Regions from separate parts of the Leclercia sp. CFBP8987 genome, predicted to be linked through region 1. Evidence: predicted binding sites of a transcription regulator. Region 1 holds the regulator's gene; each other region holds the start of a gene.
The links. The regulator sigma-54, encoded in region 1, starts transcription at its own class of promoters, with help from an activator protein. The targets are predictions, from matches to a motif close to GTTGGCACANNTTTCGCTNT.
Positions count from the first base shown of each region.

Region 2: a site for sigma-54 is predicted at 2,858-2,877, ahead of glnA (glutamate--ammonia ligase). Genes of this name have one in related genera too.
Region 3: a site for sigma-54 is predicted at 1,649-1,668, ahead of glnK (P-II family nitrogen regulator). Genes of this name have one in related genera too.

Region 1 is NZ_CM188255.1:4,307,877-4,313,174, forward strand. Features, by position in the region: gene lptA (lipopolysaccharide ABC transporter substrate-binding protein LptA) at 1-397, shown strand, start outside; gene lptB (LPS export ABC transporter ATP-binding protein) at 404-1,129, shown strand; gene rpoN (RNA polymerase factor sigma-54) at 1,177-2,610, shown strand; gene hpf (ribosome hibernation promoting factor) at 2,633-2,920, shown strand; gene ptsN (PTS IIA-like nitrogen regulatory protein PtsN) at 3,003-3,494, shown strand; gene rapZ (RNase adapter RapZ) at 3,540-4,394, shown strand; gene npr (PTS phosphocarrier protein NPr) at 4,391-4,663, shown strand; gene mtgA (monofunctional biosynthetic peptidoglycan transglycosylase) at 4,660-5,298, opposite strand, start outside.
Region 2 is NZ_CM188255.1:4,799,912-4,805,209, reverse strand. Features, by position in the region: gene glnG (nitrogen regulation protein NR(I)) at 1-103, opposite strand, end outside; gene glnL (nitrogen regulation protein NR(II)) at 115-1,164, opposite strand; gene glnA (glutamate--ammonia ligase) at 1,351-2,760, opposite strand; gene typA (ribosome-dependent GTPase TypA) at 3,150-4,973, shown strand; gene yihX (glucose-1-phosphatase) at 5,240-5,298, shown strand, end outside.
Region 3 is NZ_CM188255.1:1,059,323-1,064,620, reverse strand. Features, by position in the region: gene amtB (ammonium transporter AmtB) at 1-1,229, opposite strand, end outside; gene glnK (P-II family nitrogen regulator) at 1,263-1,601, opposite strand; gene SOM40_RS04975 (SmdB family multidrug efflux ABC transporter permease/ATP-binding protein) at 1,798-3,576, opposite strand; gene SOM40_RS04970 (SmdA family multidrug ABC transporter permease/ATP-binding protein) at 3,569-5,298, opposite strand, start outside.

The DNA.
Region 1 (5,298 bases):
CTTTACCGGCAATGTGGTCGTGACCCAGGGCACCATCAAAATCAACGCCGACAAGGTGGTGGTGACGCGTCCTGGCGGGGAAGACGGTAAAGAGATTATCGATGGCTACGGCAACCCGGCCACCTTCTACCAGATGCAGGACAACGGTAAGCCGGTGAAAGGCCGTGCCTCCCAGATGCACTACGAGCTGGCGAAAGACTTCGTGGTGCTGACCGGCAATGCGTTCCTGGAGCAGCTCGACAGCAACATCAAGGGCGACAAGATCACCTATCTGGTGAAAGAGCAAAAAATGCAGGCCTTCAGTGAAAAAGGCAAACGCGTAACCACCGTCCTGGTTCCATCGCAGCTGCAGGACAAAAACAACACTCAGGCCCCGGCACAGAAAAAGAGTAACTAATTCGTTATGGCAACATTAACTGCAAAGAATCTCGCCAAAGCCTACAAGGGCCGTCGCGTAGTGGAAGATGTCAGTTTGACCGTCAACTCCGGCGAAATTGTCGGCCTGTTGGGTCCTAACGGTGCGGGTAAAACCACTACCTTTTACATGGTGGTAGGGATTGTGCCGCGCGACGCGGGTAACATCATCATCGATGACGAAGATATCAGCCTGCTGCCGCTTCATGCACGTGCGCGTCGCGGTATCGGTTACCTGCCACAGGAAGCGTCGATCTTTCGCCGTCTGAGCGTCTTCGACAACCTGATGGCGGTGCTGCAGATCCGTGACGATTTGACCTCCGAGCAGCGTCAGGATCGCGCCAACGAGCTGATGGAAGAGTTCCATATCGAACATCTGCGCGACAACATGGGCCAGGCGCTCTCCGGTGGTGAACGTCGCCGTGTGGAAATTGCCCGCGCGCTGGCAGCCAACCCGAAATTTATTCTGCTTGATGAACCTTTTGCGGGCGTCGACCCGATTTCGGTTATTGATATCAAACGAATTATTGAGCATCTGCGCGACAGTGGTCTGGGCGTGCTTATCACCGACCATAACGTGCGTGAGACGCTGGCGGTCTGTGAGCGGGCTTACATCGTCAGCCAGGGCCATCTGATTGCCCACGGCACACCGCAGCAGATCCTCGAAGACGATCATGTTAAGCGCGTGTATCTTGGGGAAGACTTCAGACTCTGATAGGGTAGAAGTTCAGTCTCGCGTAAACGGAGAAAAATGCTCTGAACATGAAGCAAGGTTTGCAATTAAGGCTCAGCCAACAGCTGGCAATGACGCCGCAGCTCCAACAGGCCATTCGTCTGTTGCAGCTGTCGACGCTAGAACTCCAGCAGGAGCTCCAGCAAGCGCTGGACAGCAATCCCCTGCTTGAGCAAACCGATCTTCACGACGAGGTAGAAACTCAGCAAACTCAGGACACCGAAAATCTCGACAGCGTTGATGCGCTGGAGCAAAAAGAGATGCCTGACGAGCTTCCTCTGGATGCCAGCTGGGATGAGATCTATACCGCAGGCACGCCATCCGGCACGCGCGCAGACTACCAGGATGATGAATTACCGGTGTATCAGGGCGAGACCACCCAGTCGCTGCAGGATTACCTGATGTGGCAGGTGGAGCTCACGCCGTTTTCCGATACCGATCGCGCCATCGCTACCTCCATTGTCGATGCCGTCGATGAGACCGGCTATTTGACCGTGTCGCTGGACGACATTCTGGAAAGCATCGGTGATGATGAGATCGATCTTGAAGAGGTCGAAGCGGTTCTGAAGCGTGTTCAGCGTTTCGATCCGGTCGGCGTCGCAGCACGCGATTTACGTGACTGCCTGCTGATTCAACTTTCGCAGTTCGTTAAAGAGACGCCGTGGCTGGAAGAGGCTCGCCTGATCGTCAGCGAGCATCTGGATCTGCTGGCCAACCACGACTTCCGCTCATTGATGCGCGTAACGCGCCTGAAAGAAGAGATCCTGAAAGAAGCGGTTAATCTGATTCAGTCGCTGGATCCACGACCGGGGCAGTCTATCCAGACCAGCGAGCCCGAGTACGTTATTCCCGATGTGCTGGTGCGCAAGCATAACGGCCTGTGGGTTGTGGAACTGAATTCCGACAGCATCCCGCGCCTGCAAATCAATCAGCACTACGCCTCGATGTGCACCAGCTCGCGCAACGATTCGGATAACCAGTTTATCCGCAGCAATCTGCAGGAGGCGCGCTGGCTGATCAAGAGCCTCGAGAGCCGCAATGACACCCTGCTGCGCGTCAGCCGCTGCATCGTCGAACAACAGCAGGCGTTTTTTGAGCAGGGTGAAGAATTTATGAAGCCGATGGTGCTGGCCGATATCGCCCAGGCCGTCGAGATGCATGAATCGACGATTTCCCGTGTGACGACGCAGAAGTATCTGCACAGTCCGCGCGGTATTTTTGAGCTTAAGTATTTTTTCTCCAGCCACGTCAATACCGAAGGCGGCGGCGAAGCCTCGTCGACGGCCATTCGGGCGCTGGTGAAAAAATTGATCGCCGCGGAAAACCCCGCGAAACCACTGAGCGACAGTAAGTTAACCACCATGCTGTCCGATCAAGGTATCATGGTGGCACGCCGTACTGTTGCGAAGTATCGAGAGTCTTTATCCATTCCGCCGTCAAACCAGCGTAAACAACTGGTCTGACACAACCGATAAGGAAGACACTATGCAGCTCAACATCACTGGACACAACGTCGAAATTACTGAGGCCTTGCGCGAATTTGTGAATACAAAATTCGCCAAGCTTGAGCAGTACTTCGAGAGGATCAATCAGGTCTACATTGTGTTAAAAGTGGAAAAAGTGACTCATATCTCGGATGCGACCCTGCATGTCAACGGAGGCGAAATTCATGCCAGTGCGGAAGGACAAGACATGTACGCGGCTATCGACGGCTTGATTGACAAGCTCGCACGACAGCTAAACAAACATAAAGATAAACTGAAACAACACTAATTGTCCGGGCAGTTAACGGGTGCAGGTTGGCCTGTTGTGAAACACAACGGGCCCTTTGTACAGTTAGCGCTTAGGTGAAATTATGATGAATAACGATTCAACTCTACAACTGAGCAGTGTCCTTAATCAGGAATGTACCCGCAGTGCCGTCCACTGCCAGAGCAAAAAACGTGCGCTGGAGATCATCAGTGAACTGGCCGCAAAACAGCTGAGCCTGCCGCCACAAGTGGTATTTGAAGCGATTCTGACCCGTGAAAAAATGGGCAGTACCGGCATCGGCAACGGCATCGCCATTCCCCATGGCAAACTTGAAGAGGATACCCTGCGTGCTGTAGGGGTGTTTGTTCAGCTGGAAACACCTATCGCCTTTGATGCTATTGATAACCAGCCTGTCGATTTGCTGTTTGCCCTGCTGGTGCCAGCGGATCAGACCAAAACACATTTGCACACCCTCTCGCTGGTGGCCAAACGCCTGGCGGATAAAACCATCTGTCGCCGTTTGCGCGCGGCTCAGAGCGATGAGGAGCTTTATCAAATCATTACGGAAACGGAAGGCAATCAGGATGATGCGTAATCGGGTGATGGCGTTGACATCTGTAGTCCTGAGGAGAAACGGTACATGGTGCTGATGATCGTCAGCGGTCGTTCAGGGTCCGGAAAATCGGTGGCCCTGCGAGCGCTGGAAGATATGGGCTTTTACTGCGTGGATAACCTGCCGGTAGTGCTGCTGCCCGAGCTGGCGAAATCACTGGCCGATCGGCAGATTTCCGCCGCGGTCAGCATCGACGTGCGTAACATGCCGGAATCCCCGGAGATCTTTGAGCAGGCGATGAGCAGTTTGCCGGAGGCGTTTTCACCTCAGCTGCTGTTCCTTGATGCCGATCGCAACACGCTGATCCGTCGCTACAGCGATACCCGTCGTCTGCATCCGCTCTCCAGCAAAAACCTGTCGCTGGAAAGCGCCATTGACCAGGAGAGCGATCTACTGGAGCCGCTGCGCTCCCGCGCCGATCTGATCGTTGATACCTCCGAAATGTCTGTCCATGAACTGGCGGAAATGCTGCGTACCCGCCTGCTGGGCAAACGCGAGCGCGAGCTGACGATGGTGTTTGAATCCTTCGGCTTTAAGCACGGTATTCCGATCGATGCAGACTATGTGTTTGACGTGCGCTTCCTGCCGAACCCGCACTGGGATCCGAAGCTGCGTCCGATGACCGGCCTGGATAAACCCGTCGCCGCGTTCCTTGACAGGCATACGGAAGTGCATAACTTTATCTATCAGACGCGCAGCTACCTTGAACTCTGGTTGCCGATGCTGGAGACAAACAATCGCAGCTACCTGACGGTGGCGATTGGCTGTACTGGGGGCAAACACCGTTCGGTCTATATTGCTGAGCAACTGGCTGACTATTTCCGCTCGCGCGGCAAAAACGTGCAGTCCCGTCATCGTACGCTGGAAAAACGCAAAACATGACCGTAAAGCAGACCGTTGAGATCACCAATAAGCTGGGCATGCATGCACGCCCGGCGATGAAGTTATTTGAACTGATGCAAGGGTTTGACGCGGAGGTTCTGCTGCGTAATGACGAGGGCACCGAAGCCGAAGCCAACAGCGTAATTGCCCTGCTGATGCTCGACTCCGCCAAGGGCCGACAGATCGAAATCGAAGCTACCGGCCCGCAGGAAGAAGAGGCGCTGGCAGCAGTCATTGCGCTGTTCAACGCCGGCTTTGATGAGGATTAATGCAGCTTATTGGCCTGCATAAACCCTTCCCCGCCTAACTGCCGCATCTGGCGCAGGATCCACGCCTGACGGTTGCGTACATAGCCTGAAGGCGCACTGGCCTTAAAGCGGATGGGGTTCGGTAGCACGGCGGCCAGCAGCGCGGCCTCGGATGCCGACAGACGGCTAGCGGGTTTATGGAAATAGCGCTGGGCAGCAGCTTCGACACCAAACACCCCCTCGCCAAACTCCGCGATATTCAGGTATACCGTCAGGATGCGTTTTTTACTCCACACCGTTTCGATCCCCAACGTCAGTCCGGCTTCAAATCCTTTTCTCATCCAGCTGCGTCCGTCCCACAAAAACAGGTTTTTCGCCGTTTGCTGAGAAAGGGTTGATGCGCCGCGAATGCGGCTCTCATTACGCTCGTTGTGCGCTAACGCCTTTTCTATTGCCCCAACATCAAACCCCCAGTGATCCGGGAATTTCTGATCCTCGGCGGCAATAACGGCTAGCCCCATCCACGGCGAGATCTCATCCATACTCACCCAGTCAGAATGGGCGATATAGCTGAAATCGCCTCGCAGCCAGCTCCCCAACTGACGTTCAATCATCACCGCGGAAAACGGTACCGGCAGGAAGCTGAACAGGGCGAT
Region 2 (5,298 bases), 490 kb from region 1:
TTTCAAAAGCGGTGCAGCTCAATCCTGCTCCGGTAAGCGCCCGTTCAAGCACCCAGCGAATGGAGCTATCGTCATCAACTACCCAGACTATCCCTCGTTGCATAACCTAACCCTCTATTTCCTGATTGGCAGGTAAACCGAAAACTCGGTATGACCCGGCCAACTGGTAAATTCAATTTTGCCGGAGTGCTGATCTATCAAATTACGGGCAATCGATAAGCCAAGCCCGGTCCCGCCTTCACGGCCGCTGACCATCGGGTAAAACAGCGTGTCCTGTAAATGGGAAGGGATGCCCGGGCCGTTATCTTCCACGTCGATACGGGCCGCCAGACGGTAGCGCGTGCCGTGCAGGGTGAGCTGAAACGCGGTGCGGGTACGCAGGATAATTTCTCCGCCATCCGCCCCTAACGCCTGCAGGGCATTACGCACGATATTCAGTAATACCTGCTCAATCTGGTCGGGATCGTGCGGCAGTTCCGGCAGGCTGGGATCGTAATCCCGAATCAGCCTGACGTTATCCGGCAGCTCCATCGACACCAGTTTGACGACGCGCTCGGCCACTTTATGAATGCTCTCGGTGACGTGCATCCCGGGCTGTTGCGGACCTAACAGGCGATCCACCAGATTACGCAGACGATCGGCCTGCTCAATGATGACGTTGGTGTATTCCGCCAGCGCCGGATCGGGCAGGGCTTTGGTTAATAGCTGTGCCGCACCGCGCAGGCCACCGAGCGGATTTTTTATCTCATGGGCGAGGCCGCGCACCAGATCGCGGGCTGCAATCTGCTGGGCATGCTGGAGCTGCTCCTGACTCAGGCGACGCTGGTTATCCATCGGTGCCATCTCCAGCAGGATCAGGCCTTCCGGCAGCCGTTGCGCAGTCAGGGAGAGAATATGCGAGCGCCCGTCGATCACCAGCGTGACCTCGTTATCGGTAAAGCCTTGTCCCGCCTGCAGGCTCTCCTGCATCAGGCCAATATTCAGGGAAAAATAACTCAACAGCTCGGGCAGCGGCGCGCCAAAAAGCTTGCGTGAACTCTGGGCAAGCAGCTGCTGGGCCGCGGGATTGGCGTAATGCACCGCCAGATCGTCGTCGACCAGTAAGATGCTGTTGATAAGAGAATTGAGGATCTGCCCAGCATCGGGCAGCGTGCCAGTTGCCATTCAGCAGTCTCCTGGAGTTGGTTGCACTATTTTAGTGCAGTATAGTGTTTTTGCGGTAAAAAGCGCGTGAGATCAGCTTGTTGGTGGAGAAAAAAGCCCATCCGAAGATGGGCTGAAAAGTTTCCACGGCAACAAAAAACGGCTATCAATCTCGCGCGGAAAAGGCCGCGCGACAGGGATTGAAGATTAAACGCTGTAGTACAGTTCGAACTCAACCGGGTGTGGCGTCATGCGAACACGATCGTTCTCTTCCATACGCAGCGCGATGTAAGCATCGATCGCTTCGTCGGTGAACACGCCGCCAGCCGTCAGGAACTCACGGTCTGCGTTCAGTTCCTGCAGGGCTTCTTCCAGAGAGCCTGCAACCTGTGGGATCTCTTTCGCTTCTTCTGGCGGCAGATCGTACAGGTTTTTGTCCATCGCTTCGCCCGGATGGATCTTGTTCTTGATACCGTCCAGGCCCGCCATCAGCAGTGCTGCGAAGCACAGGTATGGGTTAGCCGCTGGATCCGGGAAGCGCACTTCGATACGACGCGCTTTTGGCGATGAAACCACCGGAATACGGATAGAAGCAGAACGGTTACGGGCAGAGTAGGCCAGCATTACCGGCGCTTCGTAGCCTGGGACCAGACGCTTGTAGGAGTTAGTGGTTGGGTTCGCCAGGGCGTTGATCGCTTTAGCGTGTTTGATAACACCACCGATGTAGTGCAGCGCCTGCTCGGACAGACCGGCATATTTGTCGCCAGCGAACAGGTTAGTACCGTTCTTGGACAGGGACATGTGGCAGTGCATACCGGAACCGTTGTCACCAAACATTGGTTTTGGCATGAAGGTCGCGGTTTTACCGAAACGGTGCGCAACGTTGTGCACAACGTATTTGTAGATCTGAATTTCGTCCGCTTTCTTGGTCATGGTGTTGAAACGGGTGGCGATTTCGTTCTGGCCAGCAGTTGCAACTTCATGGTGGTGCGCTTCAACAACCAGGCCCATCTCTTCCATGATCAGACACATGGTAGAACGGATGTCCTGTGAAGAGTCGACCGGTGGAACCGGGAAGTAACCGCCTTTAACCGCAGGACGGTGACCTTTGTTGCCGCCTTCGTATTTGGTGGAGGAGTTCCATGCGCCTTCGATATCATCGATAGCAACGTGAGAACCGGACGTGGTCGCACCAAAACGGATGTCGTCGAACAGGAAGAACTCTGGCTCTGGCCCGAACAGAACGGTGTCTGCGATGCCGGTGGAGCGCAGGTACTCTTCAGCGCGTTTAGCGATAGAGCGTGGGTCGCGGTCGTAGCCCTGCAGGGTGCCTGGCTCGAGGATATCGCAACGGATGATCAGGGTAGATTCTTCGAAGAACGGGTCAATGAGCGCAGTGGATGCGTCAGGCATCAGAACCATGTCAGATTCGTTAATACCTTTCCAGCCGCCAATCGAGGAGCCGTCAAACATTTTGCCTTCTTCGAAGAATTCGGCATTTACCTGATGAGCAGGAATTGTGACGTGCTGTTCTTTACCTTTGGTATCGGTGAAGCGCAGATCAACAAACTTCACTTCATGTTCGTTCAGCATCGTCAAAACGTGTTCAGCGGACATACTTAACTCTCCAGATTGGTCATTGTCGTCGTGGTAACGAAGTCTTCAAATTCTGTGTAAGGCAGGCGATGTTGCCCTTAGTTGCCGTATTTTTTATAAAGCGAAATCTGTGCCAACTTTTAAAACACCCCAAAAAGGCGCTATCATGCGCACCATAGTGCAAAAGGGCTGCACCATGATGGTTTTGTTGCACCAGTATAGTGCTTCAATGTGAACATTGAGCACCATATTGGTGCAATTTACGTTAAAGTGCCCTTTTACCGCTCCGTGAAAGCGATCACAAAGCATCTCTGCGATACTTGTTTGCGGGGGATGTTTGTGATCCTGTTTTGTAGTGCGATTAATCCGTGTACAATAACGCGCTATTTCTAAATGCCTGAGGCAAAGTTGTGATCGAAAATCTGCGTAATATCGCCATCATCGCGCACGTTGACCATGGTAAAACTACCCTGGTTGATAAGCTGCTGCAGCAATCCGGTACCTTCAGTAATGAGCGTGCTGAAGCCACCGAACGCGTGATGGACTCCAACGATTTGGAGAAAGAGCGTGGGATTACCATCCTCGCTAAAAACACCGCTATCAAATGGAATGACTACCGTATCAACATCGTTGATACCCCTGGGCACGCCGACTTCGGTGGTGAAGTTGAACGTGTAATGTCCATGGTAGACTCCGTTCTGCTGGTCGTTGACGCAATGGATGGCCCAATGCCGCAGACGCGCTTCGTAACCAAAAAGGCGTTTGCCCATGGTTTGAAGCCAATCGTGGTTATCAACAAAGTTGACCGTCCTGGCGCGCGTCCTGACTGGGTTGTGGATCAGGTCTTCGACCTGTTCGTTAACCTGGACGCAAGCGACGAGCAGCTCGATTTCCCAATCATCTATGCATCTGCATTGATGGGTATCGCGGGTAACGATCACAATGATATGGCGGAAGACATGACCCCGCTGTATCAGGCGATTGTTGACCACGTTAAAGCACCAACCGTTGACCTTGATGGTCCGTTCCAGATGCAGATCTCCCAGCTGGATTACAACAACTACGTTGGCGTAATCGGTATTGGTCGCATCAAACGCGGTAAAGTGAAGCCTAACCAGCAGATCACTGTTATCGACAGCGAAGGTAAAACACGTAACGGTAAAGTCGGTAAAGTACTGACTCACCTCGGTCTGGAGCGTATTGAATCCACCGAAGCCGAAGCGGGCGATATCATTGCTATCACCGGTCTGGGCGAACTGAACATCTCCGACACCCTTTGCGATCCGCAAAACGTCGAAGCGCTGCCAGCGCTGTCCGTTGATGAACCAACCGTAACCATGTTCTTCAACGTCAACACCTCTCCGTTCTGTGGCAAAGAAGGTAAATACGTTACCTCTCGTCAGATCCTTGACCGCCTGAACAAAGAGCTGGTGCACAACGTGGCACTGCGTGTTGAAGAAACCGAAGATGCGGACGCGTTCCGTGTATCCGGTCGTGGCGAGCTGCACTTGTCTGTACTGATCGAAAACATGCGTCGTGAAGGCTTCGAACTGGCTGTGTCCCGTCCGAAAGTTATCAACCGTATGATCGATGGCCGTATGCAAGAGCCGTTCGAGAACGTGACGCTGGATATCGAAGAACAGCACCAGGGTTCTGTGATGCAGGCAATGGGCGAGCGTAAGGGCGATGTCAAAGACATGATCCCTGACGGCAAAGGCCGTATTCGTCTGGATTACCTGATCCCGGCACGTGGCCTGATCGGCTTCCGTACTGAGTTCATGACCATGACTTCCGGTACTGGTCTGCTGTACTCCACCTTCAGCCACTACGATGACGTTAAGCCAGGTGAAATCGGCCAGCGCCAGAACGGCGTGCTGATCTCTAACGGCCAGGGTAAAGCGGTGGCATTCGCCCTGTTCAGCCTGCAGGATCGCGGTAAGCTGTTCCTGGGTCACGGTGCAGAAGTTTACGAAGGCCAGATCATCGGTATTCACAGTCGTTCTAACGACCTGACGGTAAACTGCCTGACCGGTAAAAAACTGACCAACATGCGTGCTTCCGGTACTGACGAAGCAACCACGCTGGTTCCGGCACAGAAAATGTCCCTCGAACAGGCTCTGGAATTTATCGATGACGACGAACTGGTAGAAGTTACTCCTACCTCCGTCCGTATCCGTAAACGTCACCTGACCGAGAACGACCGTAAACGTGCGGGCCGTGGTCCTCGCGACTAATACGGTGCGTATGCCGGGTGAGCGTTATCGCCACCCGGAAAGCAAAAAGCCGCTGAGCGATCAGCGGCTTTTTTATTGGCAAAATTACGGTAAGACAACGGACGATTTCATCTCTTTATATTCTTCACGGGGCAATGATGGAATCTGATGTCAACGAAGCCAGCGTGGCGCAGGCCGTGCCTTCCTTTCTCTAAGCTGGCGCTGGCGCATAGCCAAACATCTTCTTTCCCGCTACAGTTACTTTTCACGGCGAAAAGGAGAAACACATGCTCTATATCTTTGATTTAGGAAACGTAATCGTCGATATCGACTTCAATCGTGTGCT
Region 3 (5,298 bases), 1.6 Mb from region 1:
TCTTCCGGTACGCGCAGACCCACCGTCATATCTGCCAGTTTGTAGCCGATAAAGGCCACTACACCCGACCAGACCACCGTGAGGCCGATACTTTCCAGCTGCACCAGCACCTGATGACCCATGGTCACGCCTTCTGCGTAGCCGACGCCGCCCAGTGAAGTAGAGGCAAAGAAGCCAGTCATGAGGCAGCCAACAATGCCGCACACGCCGTGCACGCCAAACACATCACAAGGATCGTCCACACGCAGAACACGTTTCAGCGCAGTGACGCCCCACAGACCCGCCAGGCCCGCCACGATACCGATGATCAGCGCACCGCCAACACCGACAAAACCACAGGCCGGGGTGATGCCAACCAGACCGGCAATGGCTCCGGAACAGGCACCCAGCAGGGAAGGTTTACCGCGTACTGCCCACTCGCCAAAGATCCACGAGAGGATTGCGCCCGCCGTGGCCACAACGGTGTTCACGAAGGCCAGCGCCGCGATTTCGTTTGCTGCACTGGCAGAACCGGCGTTAAAGCCAAACCAGCCGAAGTAGAGGATCGCGGTGCCGGTAAAGACCATCGGCAGGTTGTGCGGCTTGAAGGCTTCTTTGCCAAAACCGACGCGTTTGCCGATCAGATATGCACCCACCAGGCCCGCCACTGCGGCGTTGATGTGCACCACGGTGCCGCCAGCAAAGTCCAGCGCGCCATGGGAGGCCAGCAGACCGCCACCCCAGACCATATGCGCTACCGGCACATAGGAGAGCGTCAGCCATACCACCACGAAGATCAGCACCGCGGAGAAGCGAATACGTTCCGCCAGCGCCCCGACAATCAGCCCAACGGTGATACAGGCGAACGAGCCCTGAAACGCGACGTGGATGTACTGATAGAAGCTGCCCATTACCGCGGTCAGCTCGATATTTTTCAGCATCGCCCAGTTAAAGCTGCCGAAGAAGGCGTTGCCCTCCCCGAAGGCCAGCGAGTAGCCGTAGACCACCCACAGAACGCACACCAGCGCGAAGGTGACCGTCACCTGGGTGAGCATGGAGAGAACGTTTTTACCGCGGATCAGGCCGCCGTAAAACAGCGCAATCCCCGGAATGGTCATAAACAGCACCAGCGCGGTGCAAATCATCATAAAGGCGTTATCGGCTTTGTCTGCCACCGCCGGTGCAGCCATTGCCAGCCCCGGCAGCAGTGCCAGAGACCCCAGACCTGCTTTGAGTGTTGTTGTGTTCATTTTCTCGATCCCTATCACTGTGTGCCTGATGTTTTACAGTGCCGCTTCGTCAGCTTCGCCGGTACGAATGCGAATAACGCGCTGCAGCTCAGCAACGAAAATTTTGCCGTCGCCAATTTTGCCGGTGTAGGCTGCTTTACTAATCACGTCGATAACCTCATCCAGCTGATCGTCGGCAATCGCCACGTCAATCTTCACTTTTGGCAGGAAGTTGACGCTGTATTCGGCGCCCCGGTACAGCTCCGCATGACCTTTCTGTCGCCCAAAGCCTTTCACCTCGGTGACGGTCAGTCCCTGAATACCCATTGAAGAGAGTGCTTCACGCACGTCTTCGAGCTTGAATGGTTTGATGACCACGGTAACCAGCTTCATATATCCCTCCAGTCAGAATTCGGTAATGGCTCGCGAACTGATTAGGTATTGCAAGGGATGTGCCAGAATTGAAAAAGGAGGAAGGATGAGGCGTGGCGACGTGATGGCGAAAAAAAACGCACCATGACAGTGCATGATGCGTTTCATTTTTGCACCAACCGATTCAGCGGCTGGCAGGTTGCTTAATTTTAGTGCATCAGGCGCTGAGCGACTCTTCCCGCGAGCTGGCGGCCAGCTCTTCACCGGCCAGCTGCAGTTGATACATCTGCCAGTAACGCCCTTTCGCCTCAAGCAGTTGCTTGTGGGTGCCGCGCTCTACCGCCTGGCCACGATGAAGCACCAGAATGGTATCTGCCTCGACAATGGTCGACAGTCGGTGGGCAATCACCACCAGGGTGGTCTGTTCACGCACCGCGGCCAGCGCCTGCTGGATCGCCTGCTCGGTGCCGGAGTCGATGCTGGCCGTGGCCTCATCGAGGATCAGCACCTGCGGGGTATCAATCAACACCCGGGCGAGGGCCAGAAGCTGTTTTTGCCCGACGGAGAGGTTATTCCCCTGTTCGCCCAACCGGGTGTGAATGTTGTCGTGCAGGCCGCGCGCCAGCTCTGCCAGCTGCACTTTCTCCAGCACCTCCCACACCTGCTCCTCGCTGAACGGTCGCCCAAGCGTGACGTTAGCGAAGAAGGTGTCGGCCAGCACCACCGGATCCTGTTGCACCATCGCCACCCCTTTACGCAGCACGGCGTGGCTCAGGGTCGCGAGAGGACGACCGTCGAGGCGAATTTGCCCTTCGGTAAGCGGGTAGTAGCCCATCAGCAGGCTGGCGAGGGTACTTTTACCGCTGCCGGTATGGCCCACCAGGGCGACAAAACTCCGGGACGGCACCTTCAGATCGATATCCTGCAACACCAGCCGATCGTCGCGATAGGCAAAGGAGACATGATCAAATTCAATGGTGCCGCTTTGCAGGTCGCGATCGTCATCGCCGTAGGCCTGACGCGGGCGATCCATCAGCTCAAAGACGCGTTCACCGGCGACCACCGCCTGCTGCAGCATCGACTGCTGAGTGGTGAGCTCAATCAGGGGTTCGTTTAGACGGCCCAGATAGCTGATAAAGGCGTACAGCACCCCGACCTCAATAGTACCGCCTGCGGCGAAACCAAACTGCATCAGCAGCCCGCACAACACCAGCGCCGAGAACAGGCTGAGCAGCGGACGCAGAAGAAAACCGTCCAGCCGCAGGGTCTGCATGCGGGCCATATAGTGGGAGCGGCTGGCTTCGCCCATCCGCTCGCCAAAGCGCTCCTGCTGGCGGAACTGCTGGATGACGCTCATGCCGTTGATGACTTCGTTAAAGCCGTCGTTGATATCCGCCAGATAGGCGCGCACGCGACGGACAATCGGCGTGCTGTAACGCTGATAGATCAGCATCACAATCATTACCGCCGGGAAGATGGCCATCGCCACCAGCGCCATGCGCCACTCGAGACTGAACATCGCCACCAGCATGGCGCCGACCAGCGCGGCGCTGCGCAGCACCGTGGCCACCACCGTGACATAGAGATCGCGGATCACTTCCGTATCGTTGGTGACACGGGAGATGATCTGCCCGACGGGCTGGGTATCGAACGCGCTCAGCGGCTGGCGCAGGGCGGCATCCATCACGTCGATACGCAGCTGCTGTACCACCCCGACGGCGGCCTGGTTAAACAGCAGCGACTGGGCGTAGTGCAGCCCGGCCGCCAGCAACTGCAGGCCGATATAGGCCACCGCCAGCCCGGCCACCAGACCGAGCGGGAGGTAGTTTTTCGCCACCATGTTGTCGATGAAATAGCTGATCAGCAGCGGGCCGGTCACTTCGGCAATGGCCGCAATCCACAGCAACACCACCGCCAGCGAGAGCGGTTTGCGCCACGGCGAGCCATACGCCAGGAGGCGTTTAAGGGTCGGCCACAGCTGGGAAAAACTACGCATCGGCGGCCTCCTCATTCATATCCGGCACGTCATCCAGCGCCGCTTCCAGTTGTTGATAGCGATACATATCGCGATACCATCCCGGCTGGTCCGCCAGTTGTTCATGCTGCCCGCGCTGCGCAATATGTCCGTGCTGCATCACCAGAATTTCGTTCGCCTCGGTCAGGGCCGACAGACGATGGGCGCTGATGATCACCGTGCGCCCTTCTCCCCACTGTCGCAGGTTATGCAGGATCTGGTGTTCAGTGCGACCATCGACGGCAGACAGGGCATCGTCGAGGAGCAAGATTTCGGCATTGAGCAGCAGCGCGCGGGCAATAGAAATACGCTGCTTCTGCCCGCCCGAGAGCATCACCCCGCGCTCCCCCACTTCGGTTTCATAGCCCTGGGGCAGGCGCAGGATATCTTCATGCACGCTGGCGAGACGGGCAACGTGCTCGATCGCTTCCCGGGTGGCTTGCGGGCAACCCAGCGCAATATTGTTGGCAACCGTATCGGAAAAGAGGAACGGCGTCTGGCTCACCACCGCCAGCCGGCTGCGCCAGCTATCCAGCTGCAGCTGCGTCAGAGGTATGTCATGGAAGCGGATCTCGCCCTGGTCAATATCAAAGTGGCGCTGGATCAGCGACAGAATGGTGCTCTTTCCAGCACCCGTTGGGCCGCAAATGCCCAGCATCTGCCCGGGTTGCAGCCTGAAGCTGACGTTTTCGAGGATCACCTGCTCAGTGTGCGGATAGGTAAAGGCGCGGACGGCGACATTCAGCTCACCGCGGCCCGGCGGCACCGGCTCGCTGCCGTCATTCACCACTGGCGCCTCGGCAAGCATGGCGCGGATCCGGGTGTAGGCCGCACTGCCGCGCTCGACGATATTAAACATCCAGGCCAGAGCCAGCATCGGCCAGATCATCAGCCCCAGATACATGGCAAAGCTGGTCAGTTGGCCGAGGGTCAGCGAACCGTTAATCACCATCCAGCTGCCGCCGCCGATGGCCAGCAGGTTAGCGGTGCCAATGGCGATATAAATGGTGGGATCGAAGCGGGCGTCGATGCGGGCGACGCGCAGGTTTTTGGCTCCGGTATCGGCGGCATCGGCGGCAAACAGCGCCGACTGGCGATCTTCCAGGCCGAAGGCTTTGATCATCCGGATACTGGTCAGGCTCTCCTGGGTGCGGTCGTTGAGCGAGGAGAATGCCGCCTGGGCCAGCTTGAAGCGTTCATGCAGCTGGTCGCCGTAGCGTTTGATCGCCAGCGCCATAATCGGCATCGGCAGCAGGGCCAGCAGCGTCAGCTGCCAGCTGATTTGGGTGGACATCACAATCAGCACCGCGCAGCCCATCACCAGCGAATCCACCAGGGTCAGCACCCCTTCCCCGGCGGCAAAGACCACGCGATCCACATCGTTGGTGGCACGGGCGATCAGGTCCCCGGTGCGATGGCGGAGATAAAATTCCGGATGCTGGCGGCTAAGCTGGCGGTAAAAATCTTCCCGCAGCTCCACTGCCAGCTGGTAGGAGGCCCCGAACAGCAGCACACGCCAGACATAGCGCAGCAGATAGACCACCACCGCCGTCAGCACCAGCGTGCCGATCCACATCATCACCCGTGCGGTGGTGTAATGCTGTTCCGTAACGCCGTCCACGACATAGCCCACCACTTTCGGCGGGATGAGCTGCAGAACGGCAATGATAATAAGCAGAGCCACTGCACCGAGATAGCGTTGCC